Regions from separate parts of the Sinorhizobium sp. RAC02 genome, predicted to be linked through region 3. Evidence: riboswitches for the same ligand, from Rfam matches in the RefSeq annotation. Region 3 holds a riboswitch; each other region holds the start of a gene.
The links. Region 3 has a riboswitch for thiamine pyrophosphate ahead of thiB (thiamine ABC transporter substrate binding subunit). Riboswitches for the same ligand answer to the same signal wherever they lie in the genome.
Positions count from the first base shown of each region.

Region 1: it holds a riboswitch for thiamine pyrophosphate, as region 3 does, so the genes downstream of both, thiD (bifunctional hydroxymethylpyrimidine kinase/phosphomethylpyrimidine kinase) here and thiB (thiamine ABC transporter substrate binding subunit) in region 3, are expected to answer to the same signal.
Region 2: it holds a riboswitch for thiamine pyrophosphate, as region 3 does, so the genes downstream of both, thiC (phosphomethylpyrimidine synthase ThiC) here and thiB (thiamine ABC transporter substrate binding subunit) in region 3, are expected to answer to the same signal.

Region 1 is NZ_CP016450.1:2,916,212-2,921,253, reverse strand. It holds gene BSY16_RS14045 (GNAT family N-acetyltransferase) at 1-19, opposite strand, end outside; gene dut (dUTP diphosphatase) at 24-497, opposite strand; gene BSY16_RS14035 (peptide chain release factor 3) at 592-2,172, shown strand; TPP riboswitch at 2,245-2,341, shown strand; gene thiD (bifunctional hydroxymethylpyrimidine kinase/phosphomethylpyrimidine kinase) at 2,372-3,181, shown strand; gene BSY16_RS14025 (LysE family translocator) at 3,185-3,799, opposite strand; gene BSY16_RS14020 (AraC family transcriptional regulator) at 3,875-4,675, opposite strand; gene BSY16_RS14015 (GFA family protein) at 4,679-5,042, opposite strand, start outside.
Region 2 is NZ_CP016450.1:3,820,114-3,825,155, reverse strand. It holds gene BSY16_RS18325 (sigma-70 family RNA polymerase sigma factor) at 1-254, shown strand, start outside; gene BSY16_RS18320 (anti-sigma factor family protein) at 241-1,014, shown strand; gene BSY16_RS18315 (Bax inhibitor-1/YccA family protein) at 1,043-1,759, shown strand; TPP riboswitch at 1,894-2,010, shown strand; gene thiC (phosphomethylpyrimidine synthase ThiC) at 2,104-3,927, shown strand; gene thiO (glycine oxidase ThiO) at 3,930-4,910, shown strand; gene thiS (sulfur carrier protein ThiS) at 4,907-5,042, shown strand, end outside.
Region 3 is NZ_CP016450.1:3,467,646-3,472,687, reverse strand. It holds gene thiQ (thiamine ABC transporter ATP-binding protein) at 1-584, opposite strand, end outside; gene thiP (thiamine/thiamine pyrophosphate ABC transporter permease) at 577-2,196, opposite strand; gene thiB (thiamine ABC transporter substrate binding subunit) at 2,201-3,208, opposite strand; TPP riboswitch at 3,248-3,360, opposite strand; gene BSY16_RS32465 (hypothetical protein) at 3,540-3,716, shown strand; gene BSY16_RS16635 (thiamine diphosphokinase) at 4,467-5,042, shown strand, end outside.

The sequences.
Region 1 (5,042 bases), 550 kb from region 3:
CCGGCCGGTCGACAGGCATGGTCTCAGCGAACGCCGGTCGAGCCGAAGCCGCCAGCGCCGCGGGTGGTTTCGCTCGTTTCCGCCGCCTCGCGGACAACAACCTGCGTGACAGGGGCGATCACCATCTGGGCAATGCGCATGCCGCGTTCGATGACGAACGGCTCCTCGCCAAGATTGGCCAGCAGCACCTTCACTTCGCCGCGATAGTCGCTGTCGACGGTGCCGGGTGTGTTAAGGCAGGTGATGCCGTTCTTGAAGGCGAGGCCGGAGCGGGGGCGGATCTGGCCCTCGTAGCCGAGCGGGATTTCGAACACGAAGCCGGTTGGCACGAGCGCGCGCTTTCCAGGCGCCAACGTCAGCGGCGCGTCGGTCTCGACAGCGGCGCGCAGGTCCATGCCGGCAGCACCTGCGGTCTCGTAGGCGGGGAGCTCGATTTCCGCGCCATGCGGCAGGCGGACGAGGGAAAGGGTGGGCTTCGAAGGGGCGTGCGCGTTCATGGCGCCCATAAGCCGTGCCGTCGCTTGCACCGTCAATTGCATCTTCCCGGCGGAGACTGTAAAGACCGCGGCAACTCACAGGATATTGCAGAAAATGGCCGAAACCCTTGCCGAGGCGGTCTCCCGCCGCCGCACCTTCGCGATCATCGCGCACCCGGATGCTGGTAAAACCACTCTCACCGAAAAGCTGCTTCTGTTCGGCGGCGCCATCCAGCTCGCCGGCGAAGTGAAGGCGAAGAAGGACCGCATCCAGACCCGTTCGGACTGGATGAAGATCGAGCGCGAGCGCGGCATCTCGGTCGTGACCTCGGTGATGACCTTCGAATATGACGGCAACGTCTTCAACATTCTCGATACGCCCGGCCACGAAGACTTCGCCGACGACACCTACCGCACGCTGACGGCGGTGGATGCAGCCGTCATGGTCATCGACGCGGCAAAAGGTATCGAGCCGCGCACGCTAAAACTGTTCGAGGTCTGCCGCCTGCGCGACATCCCGATCATTACGTTCGTCAACAAGATGGACCGCGAGAGCCGCGATCCCTTCGAGATCCTCGACGAGGTCGAGGAGAAGCTGGCGCTCGATACCGCGCCGATCACGTGGCCCGTCGGCCGCTCGAAGACCTTCTGCGGCTCCTTCCATCTCGCCGAAGGCACGTTCCGCGGCTCTGACAAGCAGGTGCAGCCGACGAAGATCGACGACCCCGCGATCGTCGCCAAGAACCTGCCGGAAAACGAGCGCGAGACCTTCATCGAGGAACTCGAGCTTGCCCAAGGGGTTTGCCGGCCGTTCGATCGCGAGGCCTTCCTCGAGGGCCACATGACGCCTGTCTTCTTTGGCTCGGCGCTGCGCAATTTCGGCGTGCGCGATCTGATCAACGCGCTCGGCGCCATCGCCCCGCCGCCGCGTGACCAGGTTGCCGACGTGCGCAAGGTGCATGCGGCCGAAAACAAGATGACCGCCTTCGTCTTCAAGATCCAGGCGAACATGGACCCGAACCACCGCGACCGCATCGCCTTTGCCCGCGTCTGCTCCGGCATGCTGGAACGCGGCATGAAGGTGCGCCTTGCCCGCACGGGCAAGCAGATCGGCCTGTCGGCGCCGCAGTTCTTCTTCGCTTCGCAGCGCCAGCTGGCCGACACGGCCTATGCCGGCGACGTGGTGGGTATTCCGAACCACGGCACCTTGCGCATCGGCGATACGCTGACCGAAGGCGAGGCGCTGGTCTTCGAAGGCGTGCCGAACTTCGCGCCGGAAATTCTCCGTCGCGTGCGGCTGGAAGACGCGATGAAGGCGAAGAAGCTGAAGGAAGCGCTCCAGCAGATGGCGGAAGAGGGCGTTGTGCAGCTCTTCTCGCCGGAAGACGGCTCGCCCGCCATTGTCGGCGTCGTCGGTGCACTGCAGCTCGACGTCTTGAAGGAGCGGCTTCAGGGGGAATACGGCCTGCCAGTCTCCTTCGAAATGTCGCGCTTCTCCGTCTGCCGCTGGATTTCGTCCGACAGTCCGGCCGAACTCGACAAATTCGTCACCCAGCGCCGCGGCGATATCGCCCGCGACCTCGATGGCGATCCGGTGTTCCTGGCGCAGGATGCCTTCTCGCTGCGCTACGAGGCAGAGCGCTATCCGGCGATCAAGATGGTGGCCATCAAGGAATATCACGTCACCAAGGCGTGATTGGCCAATGTGTGATCGAATAGCGCATCTGTCACTTTCGGCGTGACAGGTGCGGCGGCATTTGCGAAAACCCGTCCCTGACAGGGGCGTCCGCCGGAAGGCGGGCTGAGAAGCACCCTTTGAACCTGAACCGGATCATGCCGGCGGAGGGAGTCGACTGGGTGCTGCCCGTCTGCTGCCTTCGTCGCGAGGAGGCGCGTTGACTGAGGCGATTGCAAACATTCTCTCGATTGCGGGATCCGACCCGTCAGGCGGCGCCGGCATCCAGGCCGACCTCAAGACCTTCGCCGCCCGCGGCACCTATGGCATGGCCGTTCTGACCGCGTTGACGGCACAGAACACGCAGGGCGTCTCCGGCGTGCATCTCGTGCCCCCTACCTTCGTTGCGGCGCAGATTGCGGATATTTTTGGCGACATTCGCGTGCATGCGGTGAAGATCGGCATGATCGCCTCGGCGGAAATCGCCGAGGCTGTCGCCAGGGCACTTTCGTCGCGTCGCGGGCTGCCGATCGTGGTGGATCCGGTGATGGTTGCGAAGGGCGGGGCATCCCTGCTGGAGAGCCAGGCCGTCGAGGCGCTGACGCGGCGCCTGCTGCCGCTTGCGACCGTGCTGACGCCCAACCTGCCGGAAGCGGCCGCGTTGCTCGGTGAACCGGAGGCGATCGACCGCGCGGGAATGGAAGATCAGGCTATGCGCTTGCTGGCGCTCGGCCCGAAGGCCGTGCTTTTGAAGGGTGGCCACCTGCCGGGTGGGCAAAGCCCCGATGTGCTTGCGACGACCGACGGGCAACGCTGGTTCGAGGGTGTGCGCGTACTGACGCGCAACACCCACGGCACCGGTTGCTCGCTGTCGAGCGCGATCGCGGCGGAACTTGGCAAGGGCAAGCCGCTTGCGGATGCCGTTGCCGCAGCGAAGAGCTTCATCGCCGGCGCGGTGCGCACCTCGGATGCCCTTGCTGTTGGCTCCGGCCACGGACCGCTTCATCACTTCCACGCGCTCTGGACCTGATCGTCAGCGGTCTGCCAGTGCGAGCCGCAGGCCCATGAGGCCAAGGGCGGCGGCAAAGCTGCGCTGCGTCCAGACCATGATCCTTGGCCGGCTAAGGACCTGGTGTCGAAACCCTGCGGCAAGCGCGCCGTAGAGGGCGAAGACCAGGAAAGTGAGCAGCATGAAGACGCCGCCGAGAAAGAGCATCTGCGCCGTGGCGTCCGCCGCGTCCGCCGGCACGAATTGCGGCAGGAACGCCAGGAAGAACAGCGAAAGCTTCGGGTTGAAGATGTTGGTGAGAATGCCCTTTCGCACGATGCGAAGCGCGCGTTCGGCGGGTGCCTTTTCATCTCTGATATCCAGCGCATTGCTATCCTTCAGCAAGCTCCACGCGATGAACAGCAGATAGGCGACGCCGATATAGCGCAGCACCTCGAAGGCAAGCGCGCTGGCATGCAGAACCGCGGCAAGGCCGACGACGCTGGCGAGGATATGCGGAATGATGCCGAGCGTGCAGCCGAAGGCGGCGAGCAACCCGGCGCGAAATCCGCCGCTGATGCCGAGCGCCAGCGTGTAGATGACGCCGGTGCCCGGTAGCAGGATGACGACGAGCGAGGTGATGAGGAATTCGGTGGTCATGGCAGGTCCCGTGCAGAAGAGGAGGCTGCAGGGGACACCGGAAGGGTATGATTGGTCTTGAACGAAATTGCAGGTTCAGGCGCTGGCGGTGAGATAGGCGCCGGGCGTGTAGCCGTAGCGGCGCGTAAAGTTGCGCGTCATATGGCTCTGGTCGGCAAAACCCGCGGCAATCGCCACCTCGGCAAGCGCGGTGCCGCGTGAAATCATCCGCCGGGCGAGTTCGGTGCGGCGCTGGAGCAGATAGGCATGCGGCGTGAGGCCGGTGATGCGGGCGAAGTCGCGCACCAGCCGGAAGCGGCCGAGCCCGCTTTCTGCGGCAAGCTCTTCGAGGGTGATCACGGAGGCGGGGTCGCTATCGAGGCGGTCGCGGGCGCGGCTGACGCGCGATGCGGCAGCGCTGCTGCTCTTCGGCGCCCGTTCCCGCAACACGGCTGCGAGCAGCATTAACAGGCGTTCGTCACGGCCGATGGAGGTGGTGTGACGATCCAGCAGCGCGGTGAGGGCGGCGGCGGCGAGGCCCGCAATACGGCCATCCTCCAGCACGGGCGCATAAAACTCCTCGCGCGGCCGGCCTTCAAAAATGTCCTCTGCAGCGGCGGCAACGACAGCCGGCTGTATATAGAGCATGCGCCAGGCGCGTGAGGCGTCGCCAAGCGGCGCGCCGTCATGCACCTCGCCGGGATTGACGGTGATGGTGTTGCCGGCTTCGGCCTCCACAATGCCGCGCCCGCTTGCCGATTTCTGCGCGCCGCGCTCGATCATGCCGACGCCATAGGCGTCATGGCTATGGCGTGCAAAGACGTGACTGCTGTCTGCAATCACCGCCTCGATGCCGTCTATACCCGTCCGCAAGATCTGGAAGGACCCGGTCGCCATGGTTCAGTCCCGCTGCTCGGGCGGCAGGGCCGCCGTTTCGCCGAACCAGTCCATGGCGGACGCACACCAGCTCTGGCGTTTCGGCTTCAGGGCGGCCCGCTGATTGATGCTGCCCCAGCGGATGCCCCACATGTCAGCATCCTCGTCCGTGCCGGTGACGAAAAGCGGCGAGCCGCATTGGGCGCAGAAATATTGTAGGCGCTTGCGGCCGCTTTCCGCCGTCTTGACGTAGAGTTTCGGCGGGTTGCCGGTGAGGGCCACCGCCTCGCGCGGCGTGCTGACGGTCACGCGATAGGGCGAGCCGGTCAGCCGCTGGCAATCCGTGCAATGGCAGATCGAAACGGCGTCCGGGTCGATCTCGGCCGTA
Region 2 (5,042 bases), 350 kb from region 3:
ATTCGGTGCGCCTGACGCAGTTGCGCAACGCCTTCTTCGCCCTGCCGGAGGAGCAGCGCGAAGCCCTGCACCTCGTCGCCATCGAAGAGCTTTCCTACCAGGAAGCCGCCGACACGCTCGGCATTCCGGTCGGCACGCTGATGTCGCGGGTCGCCCGCGCCCGCAAACGGCTGCGGGCCTTTGAACAGAACGGCGCTACCGCGCCTGTCACGCATCTCAAGATCGTCGGAGGCACTGACGATGACAAGCAATGATCCCATCATCGAATCCGATCTCAACGCCTATGTCGACGACCAGCTCGCCGTCGGCCGGCGCATCGAGGTAGAGGCCTATCTTTCGGAACGGCCGGAGGTCGCCGCCCAGATCATGAAGGATCTTCGCGTGCGCGACGAGTTGCGCCTGGCGCTTGCCGACCACCGCACGGTGACCCGGCAGGCAACGCGTGAAGCCGCGCGTCTGCTGGAACGCGCGCTGTCGCGCCGTCGCATCTTCTCGGTCTTCCGCCGCGCCGCCACCATCGCGCTTTTTGTTGCCGCCGGCTGGACCGCGCATGCGACGCTCGGGCCGTTCGGCGCAACGGAGGTCATTGCCTCGACGCCACCCCCGGCCTTTGTCGAAGAGGCCGTCAGAGCGCACAAGACGACGCTGCTGCGCGACTCCATGGCTTCGCAGCCCGAAATCGAAATCTTCGATCCGGCCGAAATCCGCTCGGCGACGGCCATCGTGCTGCCAAACCTGCCGAAGGGCTGGACCGTGGTCGACACGCAGGTCTTCCCCTCCGCCTACGGCCCGAGCGTCGAGCTGGTGCTGGAGCCGCGCAAGGACGAACGCCTGTCGCTTTTTGCCGTGCGCCCCGGCTCGTTTGCCGTGCAGCACGTCCTGCTCTTCCACGCTGACAATGCCCGGGCGGCCTACTGGCAGATCGGCGAGGTCGCCTATGCGCTGGTATCGGAAAGCCTAAAGGCCGACGACCTGGCGGAAACCGCGCGGGATCTCTCGCGCACGCTTTACTGATCAACCGTTCCACCGAAGGAGACCCATGATGGAACCCGTACAACAGCGATTTGGCTACGGCGCGAAGGCGCAGTCGGCCGCCCTCTTCGACGAGGGTCTGCGCCAGCATATGCTGCGCGTCTACAACTACATGGGCGCAGGCCTAGTCATCACCGGCCTCGTCGCCTTCATCGTCGGCTCGACGCCGGCCCTCTACGTGCCGATCTTCTCGTCCCCGCTGAAGTGGGTCGTGATGCTGGCGCCGCTCGCCTTCGTCTTCTTCTTCTCGTTCAAGATCCAGACGATGTCGGCCAGCACGGCACAGATGATGTTCTGGGCCTTCTGCGCCGTGATGGGCCTGTCGCTCGCCTCGGTGTTCCTCGTCTTCACTGGCACGAGCATCGCGCGCACCTTCTTCATCGCGGCCTCGATGTTCGGCACGACGAGCCTTTACGGCTACGTGACGAAGCGTGACCTGTCGAAGTTCGGCTCGTTCCTGATCATGGGCCTGATCGGCGTCGTCATCGCCTCGATCGTCAACATCTTCCTCGGTTCGAGCGCGCTGCAGTTCGCGATTTCCGTGATCGGCATCGTCGTGTTCGTCGGCCTCACCGCTTGGGACACGCAGAACATCAAGGAACAGTATGCCGAAAACATCGACCAGGAATCGCAACAGAAGATGGCCGTGTTCGGTGCGCTTTCGCTCTACCTGAACTTCGTCAACATCTTCCAGCTGCTGCTGAATTTCACCGGCGAGCGCGAATAGTTTTCGCACTGATTTCAAAGGAAACGGCGGGGCAAAACCCCGCCGTTTCTGTTTGTGCGCACCGCAACAAAACGTGAGTAAAAACTTACATATTTTACCGTGTTGACAAATCGCCCCGTAGCGTCTTTGCTTAAGGCATTCACCAGGGGGGTCCCGACAAGGGGCTGAGATTCTGCTAGCTTTCGCAGCGCAGTGACCCGTTGAACCTGATCCAGTTCATACTGGCGTAGGGACGGTGCAAGCGCTGTTTTGACAGGTGGTCCGACGTCCGGATTCCGTGTCGGCGTCTTTCCATCATTCCGGCTTTAGGACTGGGTCTCCAAACGAAAACTTGGAGCCTCACGATGAATATTGCCGCCCAGAAGCTTACCCCCACCGTCACCACCGGCGCCCTGCCCGCCTCGCGCAAGATCCACATCGCCGGCGAGCAGCATCCGCATATCCGCGTGCCGATGCGCGAGATTTCCCTGCACCCGACCTCCGGCGAGCCGCCGGTCGTGGTCTACGACGCCTCCGGCCCCTACACCGACCTCAGCCATGTCGTTGCCATCGAGGCCGGCCTGCCACGCTTGCGCGAAACCTGGGTTTCAGCCCGCGGCGACACTGTGGGCTATGAGGGCCGCCACATCCGCCCGGAGGACAACGGCTTTGCCACCGGCGAGCGACTGACGCCGGAATTCCCCGTTCGCAACCATCCGCGCCGGGCAACGGACGGCAAGGCGGTGACCCAGCTTGCCTATGCCCGCGCCGGCATCGTTACTCCGGAAATGGAATTCATCGCGATCCGCGAAAACCTCGGCCGCAAGGCGGTGAAGGAGGCGCTTGCCCGTGACGGCGAGAGTTTTGGCGCACACATTCCGGATTTCGTCACGCCGGAATTCGTCCGCCAGGAAGTCGCAAGCGGCCGTGCCGTCATCCCCGCCAACATCAACCATCTGGAAGCCGAGCCGATGATCATCGGCCGTAATTTTCTGGTGAAGATCAACGCCAACATCGGCAATTCCGCCGTCACTTCTTCCATGGCGGAGGAGGTCGAGAAGATGGTCTGGGCGATCCGCTGGGGCGCGGATACCGTCATGGATCTCTCCACCGGCCGCAACATCCACAACATCCGCGAATGGATCATCCGCAATTCACCCGTACCGATCGGCACCGTGCCGCTCTACCAGGCGCTGGAAAAGGTCAATGGCATTGCCGAGGACCTGACCTGGGAAGTCTACCGCGACACGCTGATCGAACAGGCCGAGCAGGGCGTCGACTATTTCACCATCCACGCCGGCGTGCGCCTTCCCTACATCCCGCTCACCGTCAACCGCGTTACCGGCATCGTCTCGCGCGGCGGCTCGATCATGGCCAAGTGGTGTCTGCATCACCATCGCGAGAGCTTCCTGTACGAGCATTTCGAGGAAATCTGTGACATCTGCCGCGCCTATGACGTCACCTTCTCGCTCGGCGACGGCCTGCGCCCCGGCTCGATTGCCGACGCAAACGACGCCGCGCAATTCGCCGAACTGGAGACACTCGGCGAACTGACAAAGATCGCCTGGGCGAAGGACTGCCAGGTCATGATCGAAGGCCCCGGCCATGTGCCGATGCACAAGATCAAGGAGAACATGGACAAGCAGCTGCAGGTCTGCGGCGAGGCCCCGTTCTACACGCTTGGCCCGTTGACGACCGACATCGCTCCCGGCTACGACCACATCACGTCGGGCATCGGTGCGGCGATGATCGGCTGGTTCGGAACGGCCATGCTCTGCTACGTCACGCCGAAGGAGCATCTCGGCCTGCCGGATCGCAACGACGTGAAGGTCGGCGTCATTACCTACAAGATCGCGGCGCATGCCGCCGATCTCGCCAAGGGCCATCCGGCGGCAAAACTACGCGACGACGCATTGTCGCGCGCCCGTTTCGAGTTCCGCTGGGAGGACCAGTTCAACCTCTCGCTCGACCCGGAAACGGCGCGGTCCTTCCACGACGAGACGCTGCCGAAGGAAGCGCACAAGGTGGCGCATTTCTGCTCGATGTGCGGGCCGAAATTCTGCTCCATGCGCATCTCGCACGACATTCGCGCCGAGGCGCAGAAGGAGGGGCTGGAGGCAATGGCCGCGAAATTCCGCGAGGGCGGTGATCTCTACATGCCCCTCGGTCAAACGCCGGTCGGAGAATGACCATGCGCGTTCTCGTCAAGGGGGCCGGCGTTGCCGGCCTGACGGTCGCCTGGCAGCTCTATCGCCACGGCTTCGACGTCACGATTGCAGAGCGCGCCGGAAAAGTTGGCACCGGCGCCTCCGGCTTTGCCGGCGGCATGCTGGCGCCGTGGTGCGAGCGGGAAAATGCCGAGGAACCCGTGCTGACCCTCGGGCGCATGGCCGCCGACTGGTGGGAGGCCGCCCTGCCCGGCCATGTGCACCGTCGTGGCACTCTGGTCGTCGCCGGCGGCCGCGATGCCGGCGAACTCGACCGTTTTGCCGGCCGCACCAGCGGCTGGGAATGGCTGGACGATGCAGGGATCTCGGCTCTCGAGCCGGATCTCGCCGGCCGTTTCCGCAAGGCGCTGTTCTTCCGGCAGGAGGCGCATCTCGATCCTCGCAAGGCGCTTTCCGCGTTGACCGCAGGCCTTGAAGAGGCGCGCATGCGTTTCCTCTTCGGCGCAGCCGGCGAACCAACCCGCTACGATCGGGTGATCGACTGCACGGGTGCTGCCCGAATCGGCCGCCTTCCGAACCTTCGGGGCGTGCGCGGAGAAATGCTGTCGCTCGAAAGCGACGAGATAACCCTCTCCCGCCCCGTCCGCCTGCTGCATCCACGCCATCCGATCTACATCGTGCCGCGCGACAAGGGCCGCTTCATGGTCGGCGCGACCATGATCGAAAGCGAGGATACCGGCCCCATCACCGCCCGTTCGCTGATGGAGTTGCTCAATGCCACATACGCGCTCCACCCCGCCTTCGGGGAAGCGCGGCTTGTGGAAACAGGCGCAGGCGTGCGTCCAGCCTACCCCGACAACCTGCCGCGTGTGACGGAAGACGGTGACACTCTTCACGTCAATGGCTTCTACCGGCACGGCTTTCTGCTCGCCCCTGCCATGGCGGGCGAGGTTGCACGGCGGCTTCTGGCAGAACAGAGACAACCGGAAAGGCGGGCATCATGACCTTCATCATCAATGGCGAGGAACAGCAGGTTGCGGCCGCCACACTCGCCGACCTGCTCTCCACCCTCGACTACGAGGGCGAATGGCTGGCGACGGCGGTGAACGGTGAGCTGGTGCACCGCGAGGATCGCG
Region 3 (5,042 bases):
TCCGGCTGGTGGGTGATGAACAGCATCGTGCTCTTCGTCTCGGCACGAAGCTCTAGAAGCAGCTTTGCCATGTCGGCCCGCATGGCCGGATCGAGTGCTGCAAACGGCTCGTCGAGCAGCAGGATCGGCCGGCGCCGCACCAGCGCGCGGGCGAGCGCCACGCGCTGCCGCTCGCCGCCGGAGAGCGAGCCGGGCAGGCGTCGCTCGAAACCACCGAGGCCGACGCGTGAAAGCGCCGAGAAAACGCTCTGCCGCGCCGCCGTATCGAGCCGCAGCCCCGGATGGATGCCAAGCCCGACATTGTCGGCAATCGTTAGATGCGCGAAGAGATTGTTGTCCTGGAAGATGATGGAGACGGGCCGCTCCGCCGGTTCGCGCGCCGCCATATCCTCGCCAAGAAGCGACACCGTCCCCGCCGCCGGCGCCTGGAAACCGGCGATCACGTTGAACAGCGTCGATTTCCCCGCCCCCGACGGCCCCGCCACGGCAACCGCTTCGCCCGCGGCAATGGCGCAATCGAAGGTCAGCCGTTTCTCATCGAAGCGCACGGTGACATCGGTCAGGCGAACGGCAATATCAGGCATCGCTGGAGGGTCTTTCCGTTGGACGCTCCGCCGCCGTCGAGGGCAGCGTCAGAGCCAGGCATATCAGGCCGAGGATCAGCGCGATGCCCGCCGCATCCGCCGTGCGATAGCTCGCCATGCGCGAGAACAGCAGCCAGGGCAGCGTGACAAAACCTTCGGCACCGAAGATGGCGACGGCCCCGAGATCGCCGAGCGACAGCGCCATGGCAAAGGCAAAGGCCGTCAGGAACGGTTTCTTGAGTGCCGGCCAGTCGATCCATAGCAGGCGATGCATCCCTGTGACGCCGAGGCTGAGCGCAAGCCGTGCCGTGCGGGCAAGATGCGTGCGATAGGCCGGCTCCAGCACGCGCACCACGAAGGGCAGCGCCATCAGCGCATTGATGACGGTGATGACGGCAGGCGCGAACCGCCCCGTCTCGCCGAACAGCCGGAGCACCAGAAACCAGCCCGTCGCGACGACGACCGGCGGCACGAGCAGGATGAGCGAACCGACCGCCGGCAGCGCGCGGCCCATCGCCCGCGTTGCGGCACCCGCACCGCCCGCTTCCGCAAGCCGCGGCACGAGCACGACCGGCAAGGCGATCGCGAGGCTGAGGCTCGCGGAAGCAAAGGAGATCGCAAGGCTGGTGAGCAGCGCCCGATGCAGCAGCGGATCAAGCGCCAGCCGGCCGAAATCCGCCGCCAGCCCCGCCGCAAGGGTCGCGGCGAGCGGCGCGGCGGTGAACAGCGTGAAGACGAGGATGACGACCCCATCGGCAAGGCGCCGCCGGCGCCCGTCGAAACGGCGGATGGCGCGGCCGGCCGTCGCACCTTCCTCCGGGGGACGCGCGAACAGCGACAGGAGCCAGAGCAGCGCCGCCGTCACGGCGATCTGCAGGAAGGCCAGAAGCACGGCGCGCTGCGGATCGAAATCGAAGCGCAGCGCCTGGTAGATCGCCACCTCGATCGTCGTCGCCGCCGGCCCGCCGCCGAGCGTCAGCACGATGGTGAAACTCGTTGCGCAAAGCATGAAGACGAGCCCGGCAATGCCCGGCAAGACGCGCCGGATCACCGGCCATTCGATCAGCCGGAAGACAGCACCGCCGCCCATGCCGAGATTGGCCGACGACAGCCAGTATTCCGGCGGAATGCGGTCGAGCGCCGCCAGCAGGAAGCGGGCGGCGAGCGGCAGGTTGAAGAAGACATGGGCAATCAGGATGCCGGCGAGCCCGTAGACGCTGACCGGGTTCTGCAAACCACCGAGCCGCAGCAGATCATTGACCACACCCTGCCGCCCCCAGACCTCGATAATGCCAAGCGCAGCCACCAGCGCCGGCAGCCCGAGCGGCACGACGGAGAGGCGGATGATCCACACCCGCTCCCGAAAATCCCGCTGTCGCGCCAGCGCGCGGGCGACGGGAATGGCAAGCAGGAGGGAAAGCCCGGTCGAAAGTGTCGCCTGCATCAGGGTAAACTGCGCCACGCGCCAGATATAGGCGTCGAACAGCGGCGTATCGCCGCCGCCGGCATGCGCCAGCAGCATCACCGTCGCCACGCCGACGAAAGCAAGCACGCCGCCGAGGGCAAGGCCCCCGGCGACGCGCAATGTCTTTCGTTCAGCGCGTGCGAAGATCACGTTACTTGGCGCTCATCGCGGCCAGCCATTCGTCGATCCAGGCCTTGCGGTTCGCCGCCACCTCGTCCGATGCCATCAGGAAGGTCTTTTCCGGTTTGACCAGTGCGTCGAAGGCGGCCGGCAGCGGATCCTTCGTCTTGGCGGCCGGCATCATCCAGTTGGTTTCCGGGATGATCGACTGGAAGTCAGGTCCGGTCATGAAGGTCAGGAACTGCTTTGCCAGGTCCTTGTCGTCGGAGGTGCGCGTCAGGCCGGCCACCTCGATCTGCACATAATGCCCTTCGGAGAAGGCGGCCGCCTTGTAGCGCTCCGACTTTTCCGCGATCACATGGTAGGCCGGCGAGGTCGTGTAGGACAGCACCATCGGCGCCTCGCCCTTGGTGAACAGGCCGTACGCTTCCGACCAGCCGGGCGTCACCGTCAAGACGCGGTTCTTGAGCGTGCCCCAGGCCTCGCCCGCCTTGTCGCCATAGACCGACTTCACCCAGAGCAGCAGGCCGAGCCCCGGCGTCGAGGTGCGCGGGTCCTCGATGACGATCTTCTGCGACGGATCGCCCTCGACCAGTTCCTTCAGGCTCGTCGGCGGATTTTTCACCGTTTCGGTGTCGTAGATCACGGCGAAATGGCCGTAGTCATAGGGCAGGAACGTATCGTCGGAAAAACCGCCCGGCACCGTCAGCCCCTCGGGCGTCAGGCCGTGCGCCTCGAAAAGCCCGGTCGCCTTCGCCTCGGTAATAAGGTTGGTGTCGAGGCCGAGCACCACGTCGGCCTTCGTGCCCTCGCCTTCCAGCTTCAGGCGCGTCAACAGCTCGACGCCGTCGGCCACGCCGACCCATTCGACCGTGCAGCCGCAGGTCTTTTCGAAGGCTTCCTTGACCTTCGGGCCGGGGCCCCATTCGGAAACGAAGCTTTCATAGGTGTAGATCGTTAGCGTCTTGTCCTGCGCGAAGGCGGGAAAAGCGATGGAAACGGCAAGTGCCGCAATCGAGGACAATACAATCTTGCGCATCCGCGCCTCCTAGTCTGTTCACAAACGGGAATAGGGCGCTGGAATGTGCCGTCTAATCCCTCCGCCGGTACGAGCCGGATCAGGTTCTTCGGGTTGGCGAAACCGCCTCTCAGCCCATGGATCGAAACCCACAAGCACCCCGTTAGAGCAGGAAAAGGCATAATCCCGCTTGTGACAGTGCGCAAGGGGTTGTGCGGGCAAGCACCCTCCGGTCGATGCAAAACGGCACGGCCCCGGCCTGTTCCATGCGGAACAGCGCGGGGCGGGGCGATGTGGGAAAGTCCAATTACCGGATGAGAGAGGCTCATCCCCCGGAACTCAGGAGAGACCCATGCGCAAGTTCATCGTTTCCGCCACCGTTGCCCTCGTTGCAGCCGTTTCCTTCGCCGCCCCCTCGCAGGCCGGCTACTACAGCTACGGCCACAAGCCGCACTGCTTCATCAAGAAAGTGAAGTCCTACGATTACTACGGCAACGTCATCATCAAGAAGATCAAGGTCTGCAAATAAACCACCCGCCCCCTGACCTCCCCAAAAGCCCGGATGTCCCTGCATCCGGGTTTTTGCTTTCTGGGTGTTATCGGCCAGAGCCAGCAGTACGAAAGGAAGCCGTCATCTTCAAAAAAAAGTCCCCACATTTTCCCCACCCCGCAAATCCATGCCTACAATCCTCTCATCCCGCCGAAGGATACGCTGCCAGGCGTGGCAGTCAGGCGGGATCGGCGCTTTCGGTGCGGGAAGGACGTGAACCTTCACCGGAAGGGCCTGCGGAAAATGGTCTCCCTCCGGCGATCCGGGGGAAACGACGGGGGCGCCGGGCCGGGCCTGCCGTTTCTCCTGATAAATTCGACGGGCGTGCCTGTGGGGCACACAAAGGGATCGGGTTTGGCGCCGGGTGACGTCCGCGGGGTTTACCCCGGTTCGTCCGGCGCGATGGAAGACGGTGCCGACCGGCAGCCATGGCTGCGGCGCCGTAAGTCTGAGGGCGTGCATGGCGCTTTCCCTGCGGAAAGGCACGCCACCGTTCCCATAGACCCATCCTCCCAGAGAGACCGAGTCGCAGGCAAAAACCGCTGAACGGGGCGCTGCAAGGTGCCACATAAACTCACTCATACGAGGCAGCTTCCAGCGCCCCGTCCGATGCTTCCTCACAAAACCACGGGCGGAAACGCCGCGTGGATATGCCTGCTGGCTCGGAAGAGCCGGGCAAAACGCCAAAATCTTTCCCTTTCCCGGAAACATGCGCTAAGGGCATCAGCCATGACCTTGCCGGCACCGACAGACCAGACCTTCGTCGTCCTCCTCGGAGGCGCGCTCCAGCCGACGCCGCGGCTTGCGGCGGACGTTGCGGGTGCGCGTGTCGTGGCGGCCGATGGCGGCATGCGGCATGCGAAAACCCTTGGCGTCACGCCGGAAATCTGGGTCGGCGATTTCGATTCCACGCCGCCGGACTTGCTGGCCGCCTGGCCGGACATCGAGCGCCAGCCCTATCCCGTCGCCAAGAACGAGACCGACGGCGCCATCGCCGTCTCCGCCGCCACCGAGCGCGGCGCAAAAAACATCGTGCTGGCCGGCGCACTCGGCGGCGAACGCAGCGACCATGCCCTGATGCACCTCCTCCACGCCGTATCGCTGGAAGAGCAGGGCTTTTCGATAAAACTCACCTCCGGCGAGGAAGAGGCCTGGCCGCTCCTGCCAGGCAGCCGCGAAATCGACCTGCCGAAGGGCAGCCTGTTTTCCGTTCTCGGCCTCTCGCCGCTTGCAGGCCTCGATATCGGCAACGTGCGCTATCCGCTGACGAATTTCTCGCTGCCCTTCGGGGCATCCCGCACCATC